DNA from 3 places in the Rhodococcus sp. NFXS4 genome. Region 3 is predicted to be linked to each of the others. Evidence: riboswitches for the same ligand, from Rfam matches in the RefSeq annotation. Region 3 holds a riboswitch; each other region holds the start of a gene.
The links. Region 3 has a riboswitch for S-adenosylmethionine ahead of J4E04_RS20475 (aminotransferase class V-fold PLP-dependent enzyme). Riboswitches for the same ligand answer to the same signal wherever they lie in the genome.
Positions count from the first base shown of each region.

Region 1: it holds a riboswitch for S-adenosylmethionine, as region 3 does, so the genes downstream of both, J4E04_RS13335 (bifunctional o-acetylhomoserine/o-acetylserine sulfhydrylase) here and J4E04_RS20475 (aminotransferase class V-fold PLP-dependent enzyme) in region 3, are expected to answer to the same signal.
Region 2: it holds a riboswitch for S-adenosylmethionine, as region 3 does, so the genes downstream of both, J4E04_RS15080 (amino acid ABC transporter permease) here and J4E04_RS20475 (aminotransferase class V-fold PLP-dependent enzyme) in region 3, are expected to answer to the same signal.

Region 1 covers NZ_CP192221.1:2,853,200-2,859,340, reverse strand. The annotation lists gene metX (homoserine O-acetyltransferase MetX) at 87-1,238, opposite strand; gene J4E04_RS13335 (bifunctional o-acetylhomoserine/o-acetylserine sulfhydrylase) at 1,235-2,590, opposite strand; SAM riboswitch class IV at 2,818-2,936, opposite strand; gene J4E04_RS13330 (MFS transporter) at 3,233-4,384, shown strand; gene J4E04_RS13325 (exodeoxyribonuclease III) at 4,479-5,231, shown strand; gene araA (L-arabinose isomerase) at 5,241-6,141, opposite strand, start outside.
Region 2 covers NZ_CP192221.1:3,221,717-3,227,857, forward strand. The annotation lists gene J4E04_RS15060 (ABC transporter substrate-binding protein) at 1-1,024, opposite strand, end outside; partial or broken gene J4E04_RS15065 (GNAT family N-acetyltransferase) at 1,163-1,450, opposite strand; gene J4E04_RS15070 (ABC transporter substrate-binding protein) at 1,600-2,568, opposite strand; gene J4E04_RS15075 (amino acid ABC transporter ATP-binding protein) at 2,605-3,387, opposite strand; gene J4E04_RS15080 (amino acid ABC transporter permease) at 3,384-4,340, opposite strand; SAM riboswitch class I at 4,510-4,606, opposite strand; gene J4E04_RS15085 (GGDEF domain-containing protein) at 4,861-6,141, shown strand, end outside.
Region 3 covers NZ_CP192221.1:4,332,443-4,338,583, forward strand. The annotation lists gene J4E04_RS20470 (hypothetical protein) at 1-298, opposite strand, end outside; gene J4E04_RS20475 (aminotransferase class V-fold PLP-dependent enzyme) at 431-1,684, opposite strand; SAM riboswitch class IV at 1,748-1,863, opposite strand; gene J4E04_RS20480 (Pls/PosA family non-ribosomal peptide synthetase) at 2,027-5,887, shown strand; gene J4E04_RS20485 (M1 family metallopeptidase) at 5,887-6,141, shown strand, end outside.

The DNA.
Region 1 (6,141 bases), 1.5 Mb from region 3:
CTAACAAACCAGAAACTTGATTTCCCTCGTCCTCGAGGACTTCAGGTTTCTTTGTGAGAGTTGCCAAGCACAGGGGAGCGTGAGGGTCAGTCCTTCGCCGCGAGTGCGTCGGAGGCCAACGCCATGGTGGCCACGAGCATCGTGGACACCGCGTCGGGCTCGGTGAGGAAGCCGTCGTGGCCGTCGCGCGAGGAGATGATGCGCAACCCGTCGCACCCGGGGATCAGATCGGCGATCTCCTGCTGCTGCCGCAGGGGGTACAGCCGGTCGGAGTCGACGCCGCCCACGATGGTCGGCGTGCGGACCGACCCCAGGGCCGCCTCGAGCCCGCCTCGCCCGCGGCCCACGTCGTGCCGGTTCATGGCCTCCGACAGCAGCACGTAGGTCCCGGCGTCGAAGCGGTCGACGAGCTTGGTCGCCTGATGCTCGAGGTAGCTCGCGATCGCGTAGCGCCCGCCGTTCAGCGGGTCCTCGCCGATCTGGGGCTCGTTGCCGAACCGGGCGTCGAGTTCGTGCTCGGTGCGGTAGGTGAGGTGCGCGATGCGCCGAGCGACGGCGAGTCCGGCACGCGGAGCGCGACCGGAGGCGTGATAGTCACCGCCCTGCCAGTCGGGGTCGGCGGTGATGGCGGCGATCTGCGTGGTCTGGGTGCCGATCTGGTCGGCGGACGCGCGCGCACCGACGGCGAGCACCAGTGCCGAGGCGACACGGTCCGGGTAGGAGACCAGCCACTCGAGAGTGCGCATACCGCCCATGGAGCCGCCGACGACCGCCGCGAAGCGGTCGATGCCGAGGGCGTCGGCGACCATGCGCTCCGCCGCCACCTGGTCGCGGATGGAGATGGCCGGGAATCGGGATCCCCACGCGACACCGTCCGGATCGAGCGACGCGGGACCCGTGGTACCTCGGCACCCGCCGAGCACGTTCGTCGCCACCACGCACCAGCGATCGGTGTCGAGGGGTGCGCCGGGACCCACCATGCCGGTCCACCACCCGGGCGACGGGTGATCCGGTCCGGCCGGTCCGGTCACGTGCGAGTCCCCGGTGAGCGCGTGCTGGACGAGAACGACGTTGTCCCGCGCGGGCGAGACCTCGCCCCACCGCTGCACGGCGACCGTCGCGTCGGGAACCACGCGTCCGCTCTCGAGGGGAACGTCGCCGATGTGCACGGTGCCCACCTGCCCGTCCGCCGGCGGAAATGCCGACGGACGGGCTGGCGAGTGGAGATCGAGTGTCAAGATGCGGCCCGGAAACCCTTCTCCAGATCGGCCAGGATGTCGTCGATTCCCTCGATACCGACTGCGAGTCGCACCAGGCCCGGGGTGACTCCGGAGGCCAGCTGCTCCTTCGGCGTCAACTGCGAGTGCGTCGTCGACGCGGGATGGATCACCAGTGAACGCACGTCTCCGATATTAGCGACATGGCTGTGCAGCTCCAGCGCATCCACGAAACGCTTGCCCGCGTCGACACCGCCCGCGAGTTCGAACGCCACGATGGCACCCGCTCCGCGCGGGGCGAGTTCATGTCCGCGCTCGTACCACGGGGAGGACGGCAACCCGGCGTAGTTCACGCTGGTCACCTCCTTGCGCTGCTCGAGGAACTGTGCGACCGCCGTCGCGTTCTGCACGTGTCGCTCGAGGCGCAGGGACAGTGTCTCGATGCCCTGGCCGATGAGGAACGCGTTGAACGGGGAGACCGCCGCGCCGATGTCGCGCAGCAGCTGCACGCGGGCCTTGAGTGCGAAGGCCGGAGCGCCGAGATCGGCGAACACCACACCGTGGTAGCTGGGATCGGGGGTGGTGAAGTTGGTGAAGCGACCCTGTGTCCAGTCGAAGCCACCGCCGTCGACGATGACGCCGGCGATCGCGGTGCCGTGGCCGCCGAGGTACTTGGTGGCCGAGTGCACCACGATGTCCGCACCGTGCTTCAGAGGCTGGATCAGATACGGCGTCGCCACGGTGTTGTCGACGATCAACGGGATGCCGTGGCGGTGTGCCACGTCGGACACTCCGCGGATGTCGAAGATGTCGTTCTTCGGGTTGGAGATGGTCTCGCCGTAGAACGCCTTGGTCTCGGGGCGGACGGCCTTCTCCCACTGGTCGAGGTCGTCCGGATCGTCCACGAAGGACACGGTGATGCCCAGCTTGGGCAGCGTGTAGTGGAAGAGGTTGTACGTGCCGCCGTACAGACGGGGGCTGGAGACGACGTGGTCGCCGGTCTCGGCGATGTTCAGGATCGCCAGCGTCTCGGCGGCCTGGCCGGACGAGACGAGCAGTGCGGCGACGCCGCCCTCGAGCGACGCGATGCGCTGCTCGACGACGTCCTGCGTCGGGTTCATGATGCGGGTGTAGATGTTGCCCGGCTCGGCGAGCCCGAACAGCGCGGCGGCGTGGTCGGTGTTGTCGAACGTGTAGGACGTCGTCTGGTAGATCGGCAGGGCGCGCGCGTGGGTGGTGACGTCGGGAACCTGTCCGACGTGCACCTGCCGCGTCTCGAAGCTCCAGTTCAGTGCCGGATCCTCGACGGGTGCTCCGGCTGCGTCGACGACGTCGCCCTCGGTGGCACCGGTGTCGGAAGTGTGATCGGTCATGGGTGTCGTGCTCCTCGTGGGGGTGGTGCTCGAGTGGAGTGCTCGAGTGGGGTCCACGTCGGCAGCCGCCACGCCCGCAGCACGAGAGGCACCTCACCGTGTGCAGAGCGCAGTAGGCGAGCCGATCTTCGTGGAGAGAAGGGTCGGGGCCTATCGCCGGCTACAACACAGTCGGTGGGAGAACATGGGTACCTCCGAGATCGTCGGTCGGTGGGCCCGAGGAGACGGGCCCGCGCTTGCTCTCGGCCCGTGCGGGCCGAGTAACCCGGTCATCACCCGGGGCACCCCACCGCGGTTGGAGGGTTGCCGGCCAGCAAGCCGGGGCTCGATGCTGGCACTCATGACCTTGGCGGGAATGGTAGCGGGTCGGGTGTCGACGGCACGAGGGTGGCCGAACTCACGATCGTTCGATTGGCGAATGATCGTGCCGACGGTCAGACTGGTCAGGTGATCGGGCGCCTCTCGGGGCGCCCGTCGTCGTTGACCACCCGAGCGCTTCTGAATCGATCATGAACGATCGACGACGGGCGCAGACCCGAAAGTGAGCTCGTGACACCCCCCTCCGTCGCGTTCGACGTCCTTCCCGCTGCTGCCGCGGACCCCGCGGCGGATCGGCTGCGGGTGCGCCGCCGACGCGTCGCGATGCTGGCGCTCGCGCTCGGCGGTTTCGGCATCGGCACCACGGAGTTCGTCTCGATGGGCCTGCTCCCGGAGATGGCGACCACGATGGGGGTGTCCGAGCCCAGCGCCGGCCACCTCATCTCCGCCTACGCCGTCGGTGTCGTGGTGGGTGCGCCCGTCATCGCCGCGCTCGCGGCGCGGGTGCCGCGGCGGACGTTGCTTCTCGCCCTCATGGTGGCGTTCACTCTCGGCAACCTGGGCACGGTGTTCGCGCCCAGCTTCCACGAGCTGATGGCCTCCCGCTTCGTCGCCGGACTGCCGCACGGCGCGTACTTCGGTGTGGCAGCGCTGGTGGCCGCCCACCTCGCCGATCCCGGTGCGCGTGCCAAGTCGGTGGCCATGGTGATGATGGGACTGTCCGTCGCCAATGTCGTCGGTGTGCCGGCGGCCACGTGGATCGGCCAGGCGTTCGGCTGGCGCAGCGCGTTCGGCATCGTCGCCGTCATCGGTGCCCTCACCGTCACCGCCCTCGCGGTGTGGCTGCCGCGACTGGACTCGATGCCCACCACGAACCCGCGGACCGAGCTGGGCGCCTTCCGGCGCACGCAGGTGTGGATGACCCTCTTCGTGGGCATGGTGGGCTTCGGCGGCATGTTCGCCGTGTACACCTACATCGCCACGACATTGACGGACGTGGCCGGTCTGTCCAAGGCCGCGGTGCCCCTGGCGCTGATGATCTACGGCCTCGGCATGGTGGTCGGCAACATGGCCGGCGGATGGATCGCGGACCGCATGCTCGTCCCCGGGCTCTTCCTGGCGATGACGTCCGTCGCGGTGAGCCTGGCGGTGTTCGTCGCCGCGGCGCACAACCCGGTGACCGCTCTGATCGTCGTGTTCCTCATCGCCGCATCGGGATCCGCCATCGTGCCCGGACTGCAGACGCGACTGATGGACGTCGCCGCCGATGCGCAGACCCTCGCCGCCTCGCTCAACCACGCGGCGTTCAACTTCGCGAACGCGCTGGGGGCCGCCCTCGGCGGCGCCGTCATCGCCGCGGGCTTCGGCTACACGGCGCCGGCCGTGGTGGGTGCCGGTCTCGCGATCGCCGGCATCGCCGTTCTGGCCACGTCGGTGGCGATGCAGCGTCGCACCGACTCTCGTCTCGCCGCCTGACGGTCCTGTCCGCCCTGTCGGATACGGTGCTGCGGTGTCTCACACCATCACGTCGGTCAACGTCAACGGAGTGCGCGCTGCGGTGCGCAAGGGCATGCTCGAGTGGCTCGAGCAGTCCGCGGCGGACATCGTCTGCCTGCAGGAGACGCGGGCGACGGACGAGGAGCTGCTCGCCTGCCTCGCTCCCGCGCTGGGCGAGGGCTGGCATCTCGTGTCCGCCGAGCCGTCCGCGAAGGGCCGCAACGGTGTCGCCATCCTGTCGCGGGTTCCTGCGGACAGTGCCGTCGTCGGGTTCGGGAGCGCCGAGTTCGACGACGCGGGGCGCTGGATCGAGGCCTGCTTCCCGGCCGTCGGAGCAGATCCGGCCGTCACCGTCGCCAGTCTCTACCTGCCGTCCGGTGAGGTGGGCACCGAGAAGCAGGACTCCAAGGAACGGTTCATGGCCTCGTTCGAGCACCGTCTCGCGGCGCTCGCGTCCTCGGGCGAGCATCACGTGGTCTGCGGCGACTGGAACATCGCGCACACCGAACGGGATCTGAAGAACTGGAAGGGCAACCGCACCAAGTCCGGCTTCCTGGCGAGCGAGCGCGCCTGGCTCGACGCACTCGTCGGTGAGTCGGGAGCGTGGGTCGACGTGGTGCGAGCGCTCCACCCGGACGTCGACGGGCCCTACAGCTGGTGGTCGTACCGCGGTAAGGCCTTCGACAACGACGCCGGGTGGCGCATCGACTACCAGATGGCCACCCGGGACTTCGCGGACCGCGCGAAGGACGCCGTGGTCGAGCGGGCCGACACCTACGACCAGCGGTGGTCCGACCACGCACCGGTCACCGTCGTCTACCGCTGACCGGTCGGCTCACAACGCGGCGGCCAGTCGGTGGTAAGCGGCGTTCCAGCGCAACGTGCGCTGGAAGTCTCGAGTGGTGGTGCCCTCCTCGATCGTGAGCAGCTCCACCGCGATCATGTCCGAGAACGCTTCCAGTACCGGCAGATCGAGCGCGGTGCTCAGCACCGTGTGATGCGGTGCGCCGGCTGTGAGCCACGACTCCGCGGACACCGACAGCGAGGGCTGCGGTTTCCACACGGCGCAGGCCACCGGCAGGGAGGGCAGCGCCTCGTCCGGCTCGACGACCTCGATGACGTTGGCGGTGAGGCGGAACCGTTCGCCGACGTCGGAGATGCCCACGACGATGCCGGCGCCGGGATCCGCCGTGAAGCGCAGTCGTACGGGATCTTCGCGCCCGCCGATCGACAACGGATGGATCTCGAGAGTCGGGGTCGCCGTGGTGATGGACGGGCACACCTCGAGCATGTGTGCCCCCAGGATCTTCTCCTCGCCGGGCACGAGGTGGTACGTGTAGTCCTCCATGAACGACGTGCCGCCGGGCTGCCCGATGGCCATGGTCTTCATGGCGCGCAACAACATCGAGGTCTTCCAGTCGCCCTCGCCGCCGAAGCCCCATCCGTCGGCCATCAGCCTCTGGACCGCGAGTCCGGGGAGCTGACGCAGGCCGCCGAGGTCCTCGAAGTTCGTGGTGAAGGCGCCGAATCCGCCCTCGGTCAGGAACTGTCGCATTCCCGCCTCGACCCGTGCGCCGTAGCGCAGCGACTCGTGTCGATCGCCGCCCGGCCGCAACGCGGACGCGACGTCGTAGGTCTCGACGTACTCGTCGACCAGGGCGGACACCGCGGCCTCGTCCACCGCGGAGACGACCTCGACGAGATCGTTGACACCGTAGGTGTTCACCGAGACGCCG
Region 2 (6,141 bases), 1.1 Mb from region 3:
GAGTGCTGGTCGCCGGCAGGAAGTTCGGGCCGAGGACGGTGTCGACCAACTGCTGACGGTCGATCGCGGGGACGAGTGCGCGGCGCACGTCCGGGTCGGCCAGTACGCCTCGCGAGACATTGGGCGCGATACCGAAGGGTGTTCCGGGATTCGACGTCGTCAGCACTCGACCGCCGGTCGCCTCGATGGTCGGTGCGTCCTGCGGGAGCGCGTCGCTGACGGCGTCGAGCTGACCCGACGACAGGCTTCCGGTCCGGACGCCCGATTCCGGCACCACCGTGAACTCGATGCCGTCCAGGTAGGCCTCACCGGTGTGACCGAACGCCGGCGAACCCCAGGAGTAGCCGGCTCGCCTGGCCACACTCACCGATCGATCCTGCTGGTAGTCGGTGTACGTGAACGCGCCACTGCCGATGTTTCCGCCCTGGCAGCGCTCCTCGGCGGACAGCGACGTGGTGGCATCGGCCTGCAGTCCCAGCTGTGAGGTCGCCGATGCCTGCAGGAACTGCGCATTGGGCGACGAGAAGGTCACCTGCGCGGTCCGCGGGTCGACCACGGTCGTCCCGACGTATCCCGCGAGATAGCTGGCGGCGAGCGGCGCCTTCGCCGCCCCGAGCGTGCCCACGATGGCGTCGAAGTTGTTCTTGACCGACTGCGCGGTGACCGGTGTGCCGTCGCTGAACGACACCCCGTCCTTCAGTGTGAACGTGAACGACGTCGCATCCGCGTCGGTCTCCCACTTCTCGGCGAGCCACGGCACGATCTCGCCAGTGTCGGGATCCTGATCGGTGAGTGAATCGACCACGGCGCGCGTGACGTAGATCGTCTGGTTGGTCCCTGCCTGCGCGGGATCCGAGCACGTCGGCGCTGTGGAGAGTCCGTAGTTCAGGGTGCCTCCCGGCTGAGCGGGGCCGGCGTCGGCGCCCGCCGAACCAGCAGCGCCGCCGCAGGCGGTGAGTGCCGTGGTCAGGGCGACGAGGCCGATCGCGGCCCTGACGGCGGGTGTCCGTTGATGGCGGTCGATCACTGGGTCAACTCCATAATGTGTGTGTGCAGGGAGGAAGAACGTGGGTCGGTCGGTGGGTCGAGTCGTCTTCCGGAACGCACGGGGCACGCCCTCGGCCGGCGGGGCCGCCGGGTCGAACAGCGGTGTGTACCCCGCCGCCAGATACAGGCCGACAGCCTCCGGTCGGCGCCACCCGGTGGTGAGGTGGATGCTCTCGTAGCCTCGGGCCGCGATCTCCGATTCCAGTTCGGCGAGAACGCGCCGAGCGAGTCCTCGTCGGCAGTGCGATGCGGACGTCCAGATGCGCTTCAGTTCGGCGGTCTGCTCGTCGTGACGCCGAAACACGCCGCCGGCAACAGGTTCACCGTTCTCGAGGAGCATGATCAGCCCGCCGTGCGGCGGCGCGAACTCCTCTGCCGGATGGGTGGACAGAGCCGAGTACATCTGGTCGGCGGTCCCGCCGTAGCGGGTGCTGTACTCGATCGCCAGCGCCGCGAGCAGGGGTCGTGCCAGCGGATCGCCCTGGTCGACTCGCGCGACCTCGAGCTGCGGGCGATCGCTGCCGGCCACGGGGGCTCCTTGTCGGACCGAGGTCACTTCTTCGGGAGCCCGGGTGGATTGATCTCCGAGGCCGACACGGCCTCGCCGCCGAGCCCCCACTTGTCCAGCACCTGCTGGTAGGTCCCGTTCTCGATGGTGTGATCGATGGCGTCCGCGAACGCCTCGGCGAGCCCGCTGTCCTTTTTAACCAGGACGGCGATCTCACCCTGGAGCGCCTCGCCCGCACCGGAGAAGGTGCCGATGATCTTCGACTCCCCTGTGCTCGACGAGTGGTACTGCGCGGACGGATTGGGTCCGAGGTACCCGTCGATGCGCTTCGAGGACAGGGCGAGGTAGTAGTCGGCGGCGTTCTGGTAGTAGACGATCTCGGCGGGCGCAATGCCCTCCGCCCCGTTCTGCGTGTTCCAGTCGACGAGCAGTTGTTCCTGGTTGGTACCGGACGAGACACCGATCTTCTTGCCGGCGATGTCCTTGCGGTCGGTGAACGTCCAGTCGGAGTCCGTCGGAACCTCGAGGGCGACGTTGTCGAGGCGGTAGGTGGCGAAGTCGTACTTCTCCTTGCGCTCCTCCGTGACCGTCACGTTCGAGATGAAGGCGTCGTTCTCGCCCGAATCGATCTTGACGAAGTTCTGGGCCCAGTCCGCGGTCCGGCGGTCGACCGAGAGACCGAGGACGTCGGCGAAGAGGCTCGCGAGATCGATCTCGGATCCGACGACGGTGGTGTCGTCGGTGGCATAGAAGCCGAGAGGCGGAGTGGCACCCGCTGTTCCGGTGACGACGAGGGTTCCGCGATCACGGATTGCCTGCGGCACCTTCGCCGCGATGTCGTCCACCTTCTCGGTGTGGATGCGCCCGGACTGCTCGGGCGAGAGATCATAGGAGACACCGGCTTCGGACACCACGGTGTTCTCGGCTGCGGGTTCGCCGCACGCGGACGCGACGAGCGCGAGGACGGCGACGGAGGACAGGACCGACGCGAGGCGACGGGACGATCGAGACATGGGAGAGGTCACTTTCGGGAGAGGTGTGCGTGGGAATCAGAGAACCCGGGAGAGGAATTCTCGAGTGCGACTGTGGGTCGGGGTGTCGAACACCTCTACAGGAGAACCCTGTTCGAGGACGACGCCGCCGTCCATGAACACCACGGTGTCGGCGACCTCGCGTGCGAAGCCGACCTCGTGCGTGACGATGACGAGCGTCGCGCCGTCTGCGGCGAGACCGCGGATGACATCGAGCACCTCGCCCACCAGCTCGGGATCGAGTGCCGACGTGGGTTCGTCGAACAGGATCACCTTCGGGCGCAGCGCCAGCGCCCGGGCGATCGCGACGCGTTGCTGTTGTCCGCCGGACAACCGCCGCGGGTAGTCGTGCGCCTTGTCAGCGACACCGACCCGCGACAGGAGTGCGAGAGCCTCGGGTTCCACCTCCGACCGCGGACGTCGCTGTGCGGACACGGGTGCCTCGACCACGTTCTCGAGCACCGTGAGGTGCGGGAACAGGGTGAAGTTCTGGAAGACGAAGCCGATCTGCGAGCGCTGGCGCCGGATCTCCTTCTGTGTCAGTTCGTGCAGTTTCCGGCCTCTGCGGCGGTATCCCACGAGGGCACCGTCCACTCGGACGGATCCGGCGTCGACCTTCTCGAGGTGGTTCACCGTGCGCAGCAGAGTGGACTTGCCCGACCCGGAGGGTCCGAGAATGGCCGTGACCTCCCCCGGCCGCACGGCCAGGTCCACGCCTTTCAGGACCTCGAGGGCACCGTAGGACTTGTGCACTCCCCGTACCTCGACCGCATACCGCGCAGTCTCGATCTCGGCGGTCATCGAGTTGCTCCCCTCGGTGACAGCGGCAGCGCGGCGATGCGCGAACGCAACTTCTGGATCGGCGTGAGCGGCACCGTGCGCAGTGCACCCTTGGAGTAGTGCCGCTCGACGTAGAACTGCACCACGGACAGGACGGACGTCAGAATCACGTACCAGACCGTCGCGACCATGAGCATCGGGACGACACGGCCGGTCCGTCCGTAGATCACCTGGACCTGATAGAACAGCTCGGCGATGGCCATGACCGAGACGATCGAGGTGCCCTTGAAGAGACTGATCACCTCGTTGGCCGCGTTGGGGAGGATTCCCCTCATGGCCTGCGGCAGCACGATCGCGAAGAATTCGCGTCGCTTCGGGATCCCCAGCGCCGCAGCGGCTTCGAGCTGCCCCTGATCGACCGAGATGATGCCGGCGCGCACGATCTCCGCCGAGTACGCCGCCTGATGCAGGGCCAGACCGATGATCGCCGCAGTGGACCCGCTGATGACACTGTTGACGTCGAACTCGACGAAGCTCGGTCCGAACGGAATGCCCAGGGACAAACGCTGATACAGGTAGGCGATGTTGAACCAGAACAGCAGTTGCACGATCAGCGGGATCGACCGGAACGCCCAGATGTAGAACCAGGAGATGATCTGCAGGACCGGGTTCTGCGACAACCGCGCCGCCGCGAGAGCGATGCCGAGTGCGAACCCGATGAGGGTGCCCCAGAAGGTCAGCTGGATCGTGAGCCACAGAGCAGTGAAGACGGACCGCGCCGTGAAGTACTGAGCGAAGGTGCCCCAGTCCCAGCCGGCGTTGGTCACCAGCCCGTGGACGAACTGTGCGAGAAGGACCAGGGTCGCGACGGCGATGATCCACCGCCACGGGTGCACCGTGCGTGCGACGACGAGGTCGTGATCCGAGACGTCATCGGCGTCGGTGGCGACCGGTCGATCGTGGAGTTGAGTCACCGGCTGCACCGGTGCGTGAGGGCAGCGAACATCGCTGTGCCTTTCGAGAGGACGAAGTGAGGGACCTGGTCAGCGCCGCGTACAGGCGCAGCAGCACTCTCGACACCACTCGAGGTGCAGGCGCAGGACGTGCGGGCGTCGGGTCGTCACAGTGTTCATCGGCGGATCTCCTCCATCGGTCCTGGCGGTAGCACCCACACACTCGAACTCGAGGCGGGTTGCTGCGACGTCGACGAGCCAGGTCTCTCGGTCGCTCTGGATGGTGAGGAAAATGTAGCGCCGACGTCTCGAGACGTCAAATCGCACAACAGTTTTCAGATCCGTCGAGTTCGAATCATGATGACCGGAAAGGGTGACAACCGCACCGACCGCGTGTTCGCGGTGGTCACGAGCCCGAGGTCTCACGGCCAGACGTGCGCCGGATCGCCGCGACGGAACCGTCCCGGTCGGTACATTCACGGGGTACACGGTGGAGGTCAGCCGACGACGGATCACCGGTGACGGGGACCGGGGTGCTCGCGTGACGCCACACATCGACAGAGCGCACCGCGGCGCGCGGACGTCGCCCACCGAGTCACCTCTCGAGACACCCGCACGGCAGGTGCTCGACATCCGGTCGATCGCGATGGGAACGGCGATCACCGGTTCCGCCCTGTCACTGGGAGCGGGCTGGGTGGTGCCCGGTCTGTTCTTCCCCGGCATCGCCCCGATGCTCGCCACCGCTCTCGCCGTCGCTGCGGCCGTGGTGGGAGCCGGCATCATCTGGCGCTCGGGGCGGCTGACCGAACGCCAGTTCGTCGCCATGGGCATGGTGATGCTGTGCGGTACGACGTTCTCCGCGGTGGCGGTGACCGATCCGGCGGGTTCCCTCGCGATCGCCGCGCTGCTCACCATCGTCCCGGTGCTCTCCGCGGCCGCGTCGCCGCCCGCGATCGCGTGGTCGTTCACCGTGGCTGCCGGTGGAGCCGCCGTCGTGGTGTCGTTCGCCTCGGCAGGATCTGCGGCCATCGCGTTCATCAGTGCCGGCGCGTCCCTGACCATCGTCGTCGTCCCCGTCGTGTTGGTGTGGGGCCTGCGGCGGTCGATGGTGCGGGTGAGTCACCGATTCGACGTGCTCGCACGCACGGACGTCCTGACCGGCCTGTTGAACCGCCGGGGCGTACTCCCCCGTCTGACGGAACTGCTGGGTGCCGCGGCGTCGCGGCACGAATCGGTCACCACCCTCGTCATCGACATCGACAACTTCAAGGCCGTCAACGACACCCACGGACACACCCACGGTGATCGGACGCTGCAGTCCGTCGCGCGAGCGGTGGTGCTGGCGACTCCGGCGGGCGCCGTCGTCTCCCGTCTCGGCGGCGAGGAGTTCCTGGTCGTCGCCCGCGGTGCGCGTACGGCCGATCTCGCGGACCGTGTCCTGCGATCGGTGCGCACACGGTGCTCGGTGACGGTGAGCATCGGCACCACGACGGCCGTGGCCACGGCTCCCGACGGCGCCGCGCTCGCCCTCGGCGACGTGGAGTCGACGCTCGACTCCTTCATCTCCTGCGCGGACGATGCGATGTACCGGGCGAAGCGTCTCGGTCGTGACCGCGTCGAGCACGGCGACACGACCCGGTTCCACCCGCCGTCACTGCTGCGAGCACGGTCGTCTGACCACCTCCGGTCCCGTCGACGGCAGGCTGTGCAGAGACGCGCGCGCACCGAGGCCGCCGCGGCGGTCGCTGCCACCCTCGTCGCGCTGCAGACCCGCGGACACGGGCCGGAACACACGGCCGTCCGACTCGCGATGCTGTCTCGG
Region 3 (6,141 bases):
CGACCGTCACGATGTCGGCGACAAGGCCTGCGAGACCCGACGCGGTCCCGACGTACTGCAGCGTGCCGGGGCGAGGCTTGCTGTCCGACGCCAGCACCTCGCGGCGGGCGGTCCGGGCGTCGGCGGCGATGTGCACGTCGATGTCCACCACGACACGAGCACCGGGGTGCTCGGCCTTGAGGGTCGCGTAGCGGCTCTGGGCCTCGGAGAGATCGGCGGCGGAGAACCGGACGACGTCCGGGGAGGTACCGGAGACGCCGTCGAGGAAGACGAGGGAGTCGGAAGACACCGTGGTCATGAGTTGTCCAGTCAGTCGTGGGTGCAGCGGTGGCTGTGAGGTGAAGTGAGTCGCACGATCACCGGACCGGACAGGCGCTCGAGGTCGCACGGCAGAGGTCGACGTGTCGTCGACCCCACAACCTGCTCCTCGTCATGATGCTGATGCTAACGATCCGGTGGTGACGCGATCCCGCAGTGAGAGGCACGTCACACGCACCGCCTCCACGAACCGGTCGACATCGTCGGCGGTGGTCCCCAGCCCGATGCTCGCCCGCACGGCACCGTCGGCCGCGCCTACCCGCGAGAGGAGGGGGTGGGCGCAGAACTTCCCGGCCCGCACCGCGATGCCGTGATCGTCGGCCAGTGTGGTGGCGAGTGCACCCGCGTCGACACCGTCGACGGTGAAGGACACGATGCCGACGATGTCGGCGGAGTCGCTCCACAGGCGGAGGACCGACACACCGGCCAGAGCGGTGAGCCCGCCGAGCAGGGCGTCCGTGCACTCCTGATCGTGAGTGGCGATGGCACCGTGGCCGATCGCGCCGATCTCGTCGCACGCCGCGGCGATCGCGACGGCGCCGAGGAGATTGGGTGTGCCGGCCTCGTGCCGCGCCGGGGACGGCGCCCAGTCGATGTCGACCGACGCACCGAGGACGGACACGTGCCGGGTGGCTCCACCGCCAGCGAGGTACGGCTCGGCCACATCGAGCCAGTCACGCCGTCCCACGAGCACTCCCGCTCCGAAGGGCGCGTACAGCTTGTGACCACTGAAAGCCAGGTAGTCGATGCCCGCCGCGGTGATGTCCACGGCGCGGTGCGGAACGAGTTGCGCCCCGTCGACGAGGATGCGGGCACCGTGTCGGTGCGCCAGATCCGCGAGTCGATCGAGGGGCAGGACCTCGCCCGTCACGTTGGAGGCACCCGTGACGGCAAGCAGCGCAGCAGGTCTCGACGCGAGTTCGTCGCCGAGCCGAATCAGAGTCTCCTCGACCGAGTCCGCCGATCGCACCACCCGGCGGTTCCGCCACGGCAGCAGATTCGCGTGATGCTCGATGTCCAGCACCACCGTGTCCCCGGGAACGCAGCCCGCCAGGAGATTCAGCGCGTCGGTGGTGTTCCGCGTGAACACGACCACGTCGTCGGGATCCGCGCCGCAGAAGCGGTGCACCGTGTTCCGGGCGGACTCGTACTCCCGGGTGCAGACCTGCGACTTGTGGCCGGCGCCGCGGTGCACACTCGCGCAGTGCGGCAACACCTCTCGTACTCGCTCGACCACCGCGTCGAGCGCGGGAGCGCTGGCCGCGTAGTCGAGATCGATGCTGCGAGTGGTGCGGCCGTCGGCACACGTCACCTGCTGGTCGCGGCCGTGCACGGATGCGATGGGGCGCTGCAGAACTGTGGTCATGATGAATCCCTCCGTCGAGGGATCGACGCACGGCACGAGGGCCGCGATCTGACGAGAGGCGTCGATCCGCGCTTGCCGCCTCCGTCGTCGGAGCGCGGCCAGGTCGTCACCCGGAGCACCCCACCGCGGAGGAGGGTTGCCGACCAGCGAGCCGGGGCTTGATGCTGGTACTCGTGACCTGGAAGCAGGATGGCAAACGGTCGCCCGAGTTGTCAACCGGTTCGCCGCACGCGCGCCGGGTCGGCGGAGTTGTTCACCAACCCGCAAACTGGGCGTGCAATAACGTGTCGTCACACCCGCCAGCGTTCCGTCGTCCCTGTTCGATGCGAGAGGCCGTTCGTCTTGTCACTGCAGACCCGTGTTCCCGAGGCCTACCTCCGTTCCTCCGTGGCGGCCCCGGTGCGCACCCTCGTCGACATCCTCGAGGACACCGCGCGGGCATTCCCTGATGCGCCGGCCATCGACGACGGCGACACCACCATCAGTTACAGCGAACTGCTCGACAACATCGACGAGGGCGCTCGGTGGCTGTCCCGACACGGCGTCTGCGCCGGCGATCGCGTCGGGGTCCGCATGCCGTCGGGCAGTTACTCGCTCTACGCGGCCATCCTGTCGGTCATCGCCGCCGGTGCGGCCTACGTCCCGGTGGACGTCGACGACCCGGACGAGCGGGCCGAGCTGGTGTTCTCGGAGGCCGGCGTCACCGCGATCATCGCGGACGGCGGCGTCACCCGAACCGACACCGCGGGGACCGGGCGCGCGGTCGGCCATCCCACACCCGACGACGACGCCTGGGTCATCTTCACCTCGGGCTCGACCGGCAAGCCCAAGGGCGTCGCGGTGAGCAATCGCAACGCGGCGGCGTTCGTGGACGCCGAGGCACGACTGTTCCTGCAGGACCGACCCATGGGCCCGGGCGATCGAGTGCTGGCGGGGCTCTCCGTGGCGTTCGACGCGTCGTGCGAGGAGATGTGGCTCGCCTGGCGCAGTGGCGCGTGCCTCGTTCCCGCGCCTCGCTCCCTCGTGCGCAGTGGCATGGACCTCGGCCCCTGGCTCGTCGCACGTGACATCAGCGTGGTGTCGACGGTGCCGACACTGGCGGCGCTGTGGCCTCGCGAAGCGCTCGAGGACGTCCGGTTGCTCATCTTCGGCGGCGAGGCCTGTCCGCCGGATCTCGCTGAGCGACTCGCTGTTCCGGGCCGCGAGGTCTGGAACACGTACGGCCCCACCGAGGCTACCGTCGTCGCCTGCGCCGCTCTCATGGACGGTGTCGGACCGGTGCGCATCGGGCTGCCGCTCGACGGATGGGACCTCGCCGTCGTGGGCCCGGACGAGGAGCCGGTCGCGGTGGGCGAGGTGGGTGAGCTCGTCATCGGTGGCGTCGGCCTCGCGCGTTACCTCGATCCGGTGAAGGACGCCGAGAAGTACGCTCCCATGGCGACTCTCGGATGGGACCGCGCCTACCGCAGCGGCGATCTCGTGCGGCTCGAGCTCGAGGGGCTGCTCTTCCAGGGCCGCGCCGACGATCAGGTGAAGGTCGGCGGGCGCCGCATCGAGCTCGGTGAGGTGGACAACGCCCTGCAGGCCCTCCCCGGCGTGAGCGGCGCAGCCGCCGCAGTGCGGACCACCGGCTCCGGAACACCCGTGCTGGTGGGCTATCTCGCCAGCACCGACCCGGACTTCGACCTCGTCCGCGCGCGCGAGCTCCTCGCGGAACAGCTTCCCGCCGCTATGGTTCCGCGTCTCGCACTCGTCGACGAACTGCCCACCCGCACCTCCGGCAAGGTCGACCGCGCGGCTCTGCCGTGGCCGCTGCCCAAGCGTGGTTCGAGTCCGGACGACACCTCTCTCGCCGGGACCGCCGGATGGGTGGCCGAGCTGTGGAGCGACGTGCTGGGCGCCGAGATCGGATCCCTGGACGCGGACTTCTTCGCTGCCGGTGGCGGATCGCTGTCGGCCGCACTGCTCGTGACTCGATTGCGCGAGCGTTTCCCCGAGATCACGGTCGCTCAGCTCTACGACCATCCGCGACTCGGCTCGCTCGTCGCGTTGCTCGACTCGCTCGTCCCCCCGCCGGTGACCGAGAAGCGCATCGTCGTCCCCACACCCCGGACGGCCCAGGTGGTGCAGGTCCTCGCGACCCTGCCGCTGACGACGCTGACCGGGCTGCAGTGGGTGACCTGGCTCGGCATCATGGCGAACACGTTCAGCTGGTTCGCTCCCCGCCCCTGGCTGCCGACGGTGTCCTGGTGGTGGCTCGCGCTCGGGTTCCTGCTGTTCGTGACGCCCGTGGGCCGGATGGCGATCTCCGTCGCCGGATCACGGCTCCTCATGCGCGGCGTCACGGAGGGCGCCCATCCGCGCGGCGGCAGCGTGCACCTCCGGCTGTGGACCGCCAACCGGTTGACCGACGCCAGCGGTGCCTCGAACCTGTCGGGCGCGCCGTGGATGGTCTACTACGCCCGCGCACTCGGTGCGACGGTCGGCCGCGACGTCGATCTGCACACCCTGCCTCCGGTGACCGGCATGCTGACTCTCGGTGACGGCTGCTCGCTCGAGCCCGAGGTCGATCTGTCCGGCTACTGGATCGACGGCGACGTCGTGCACATCGGCTCGATCGAGGTCGGCGCCGGCGCCACGGTGGGTGCGCGGTCGACCCTGCTCCCCGGAGCCAGGATCGGCCGCCGCGCCGAGATCACCGCGGGGTCGGCCGTCTCCGGCAAGGTCAAGGCCGGTCAGCAGTGGTCCGGCTCGCCCGCCGCGAAGGTCGGCAAGGCGATGCACCCGTGGCCCGACGAGGCGCCGCCGCGCGGTCGCGGCTGGGTGCCCGTCTACGGCGTGACGTCGCTGTTGCTGTCGGGACTTCCCCTCCTGTCCATTGCCGCGGGCCTGCTCCTCGTCGCTGTCGGAGTCGCGCACGCGACCACACTGCCCGGTGCGATCGGCCTCGGGCTGGCGCTGCTCGCTCCCGCCACCGCGGTGTCGTTGCTCGTCTTCGCAGCGGTCACGCTCGTGTCCGTGCGGTTGCTGTCGATCGGGCTGATTCCCGGCCACCACGCGGTACGCAGTCGCATCGGCTGGCAGGTGTGGGCCACCGAACGCCTGATGGACTCGGCCCGTACGTTCCTCTTCCCGCTCTACGCGAGTCTGCTCACTCCGGGATGGCTCCGGCTGCTCGGCGCGACCATCGGCAAGGACGTGGAGGCGTCGACGGTCCTGATGGTCCCGAAGTTCACGACAGTCGGCGACGGTGCGTTCCTGGCGGACGACACCATGATCGCCAGCTACGAGCTCGGCGGCGGCTGGATGCTGCTCGGCGAGGCCAAGGTGGGCAAGCGTGCGTTCCTCGGCAACTCCGGCATGGCGGCCGCGGGTCGACGCGTGCCGAAGAACGGCCTCGTCGCCGTGCTGTCGGCCGCACCCGCCAAGGCGAAGTCGGGATCGTCGTGGCTCGGCAGCCCGCCGGTGCGCCTGCGCCGAGCGCCCAACTCGTCCGACACCACCCGCACCTTCGACCCGCCGCGGCGACTCAAGATCGCCCGCGCCGTGGTCGAGACCTGTCGACTCGTGCCCGTCGTCGTGTCGTTCGGCATCGGGTTCGGCGTGCTCGCCGCCCTGACCTGGATCGCCGGAACGCTGGGCTACTGGGCCGCCGCCCTGCTCAGCGGCGCCGTGTTGCTGATCGCCGGCGCCGTCGCGGCCGGAATCTCCGCCGTCGCCAAGTGGTCGCTCGTCGGCCGCATCGGTGCGGTGGAGCACCCGCTGTGGAGTTCGTTCGTGTGGCGCAACGAAGTGGCCGACACGTTCGTCGAGGTCGTCGCCGCCCCGTGGTTCGCCCGCGCCGCCGAGGGAACCCCGGTGCTGAACCTGTGGCTGCGCTGGCTCGGCGCCCACATCGGGAAGGGAGTCTGGTGTGAGACCTACTGGCTGCCGGAGGCCGACCTCATCACCCTCGGCGACGGTGCCACCGTCAACAGAGGGTGCGTCGTGCAGACACATCTGTTCCATGATCGGATCATGAGCATGGACACGGTGAGTTTGGGGGCGGGAGCCACGCTGGGCCCGCATTGCGTCGCACTGCCCGCAGCGGGAATCGGGGCAGGTGCCACGGTCGGACCGGCCTCGCTGGTCATGCGCGGCGACACCGTCCCCGAGTCGAGCCGGTGGCAGGGCAACCCCATCGCACCCTGGACCGAGAAGTGATGCCGGACTCTCCCATCGACCCGTACCTGCCGCAGAACGGCAACCGCGGGTACTCGGTCGAGCGATACGCCCTCGACCTCGAGTACAAGGTGCAGTCGAACCGCCTGTCCGGCAAGGCCGTCGTGCATGCGGTGGCCACCCGGTCGATCACCAAGTTCTCACTCGACATGGGTCCGGCCCTCACCCCGTCCAAGGTGAGTGTCGCCGGAATGCGCGGTGTCCGGTTCACCCATCGGGGCGGCAAGCTGACGGTC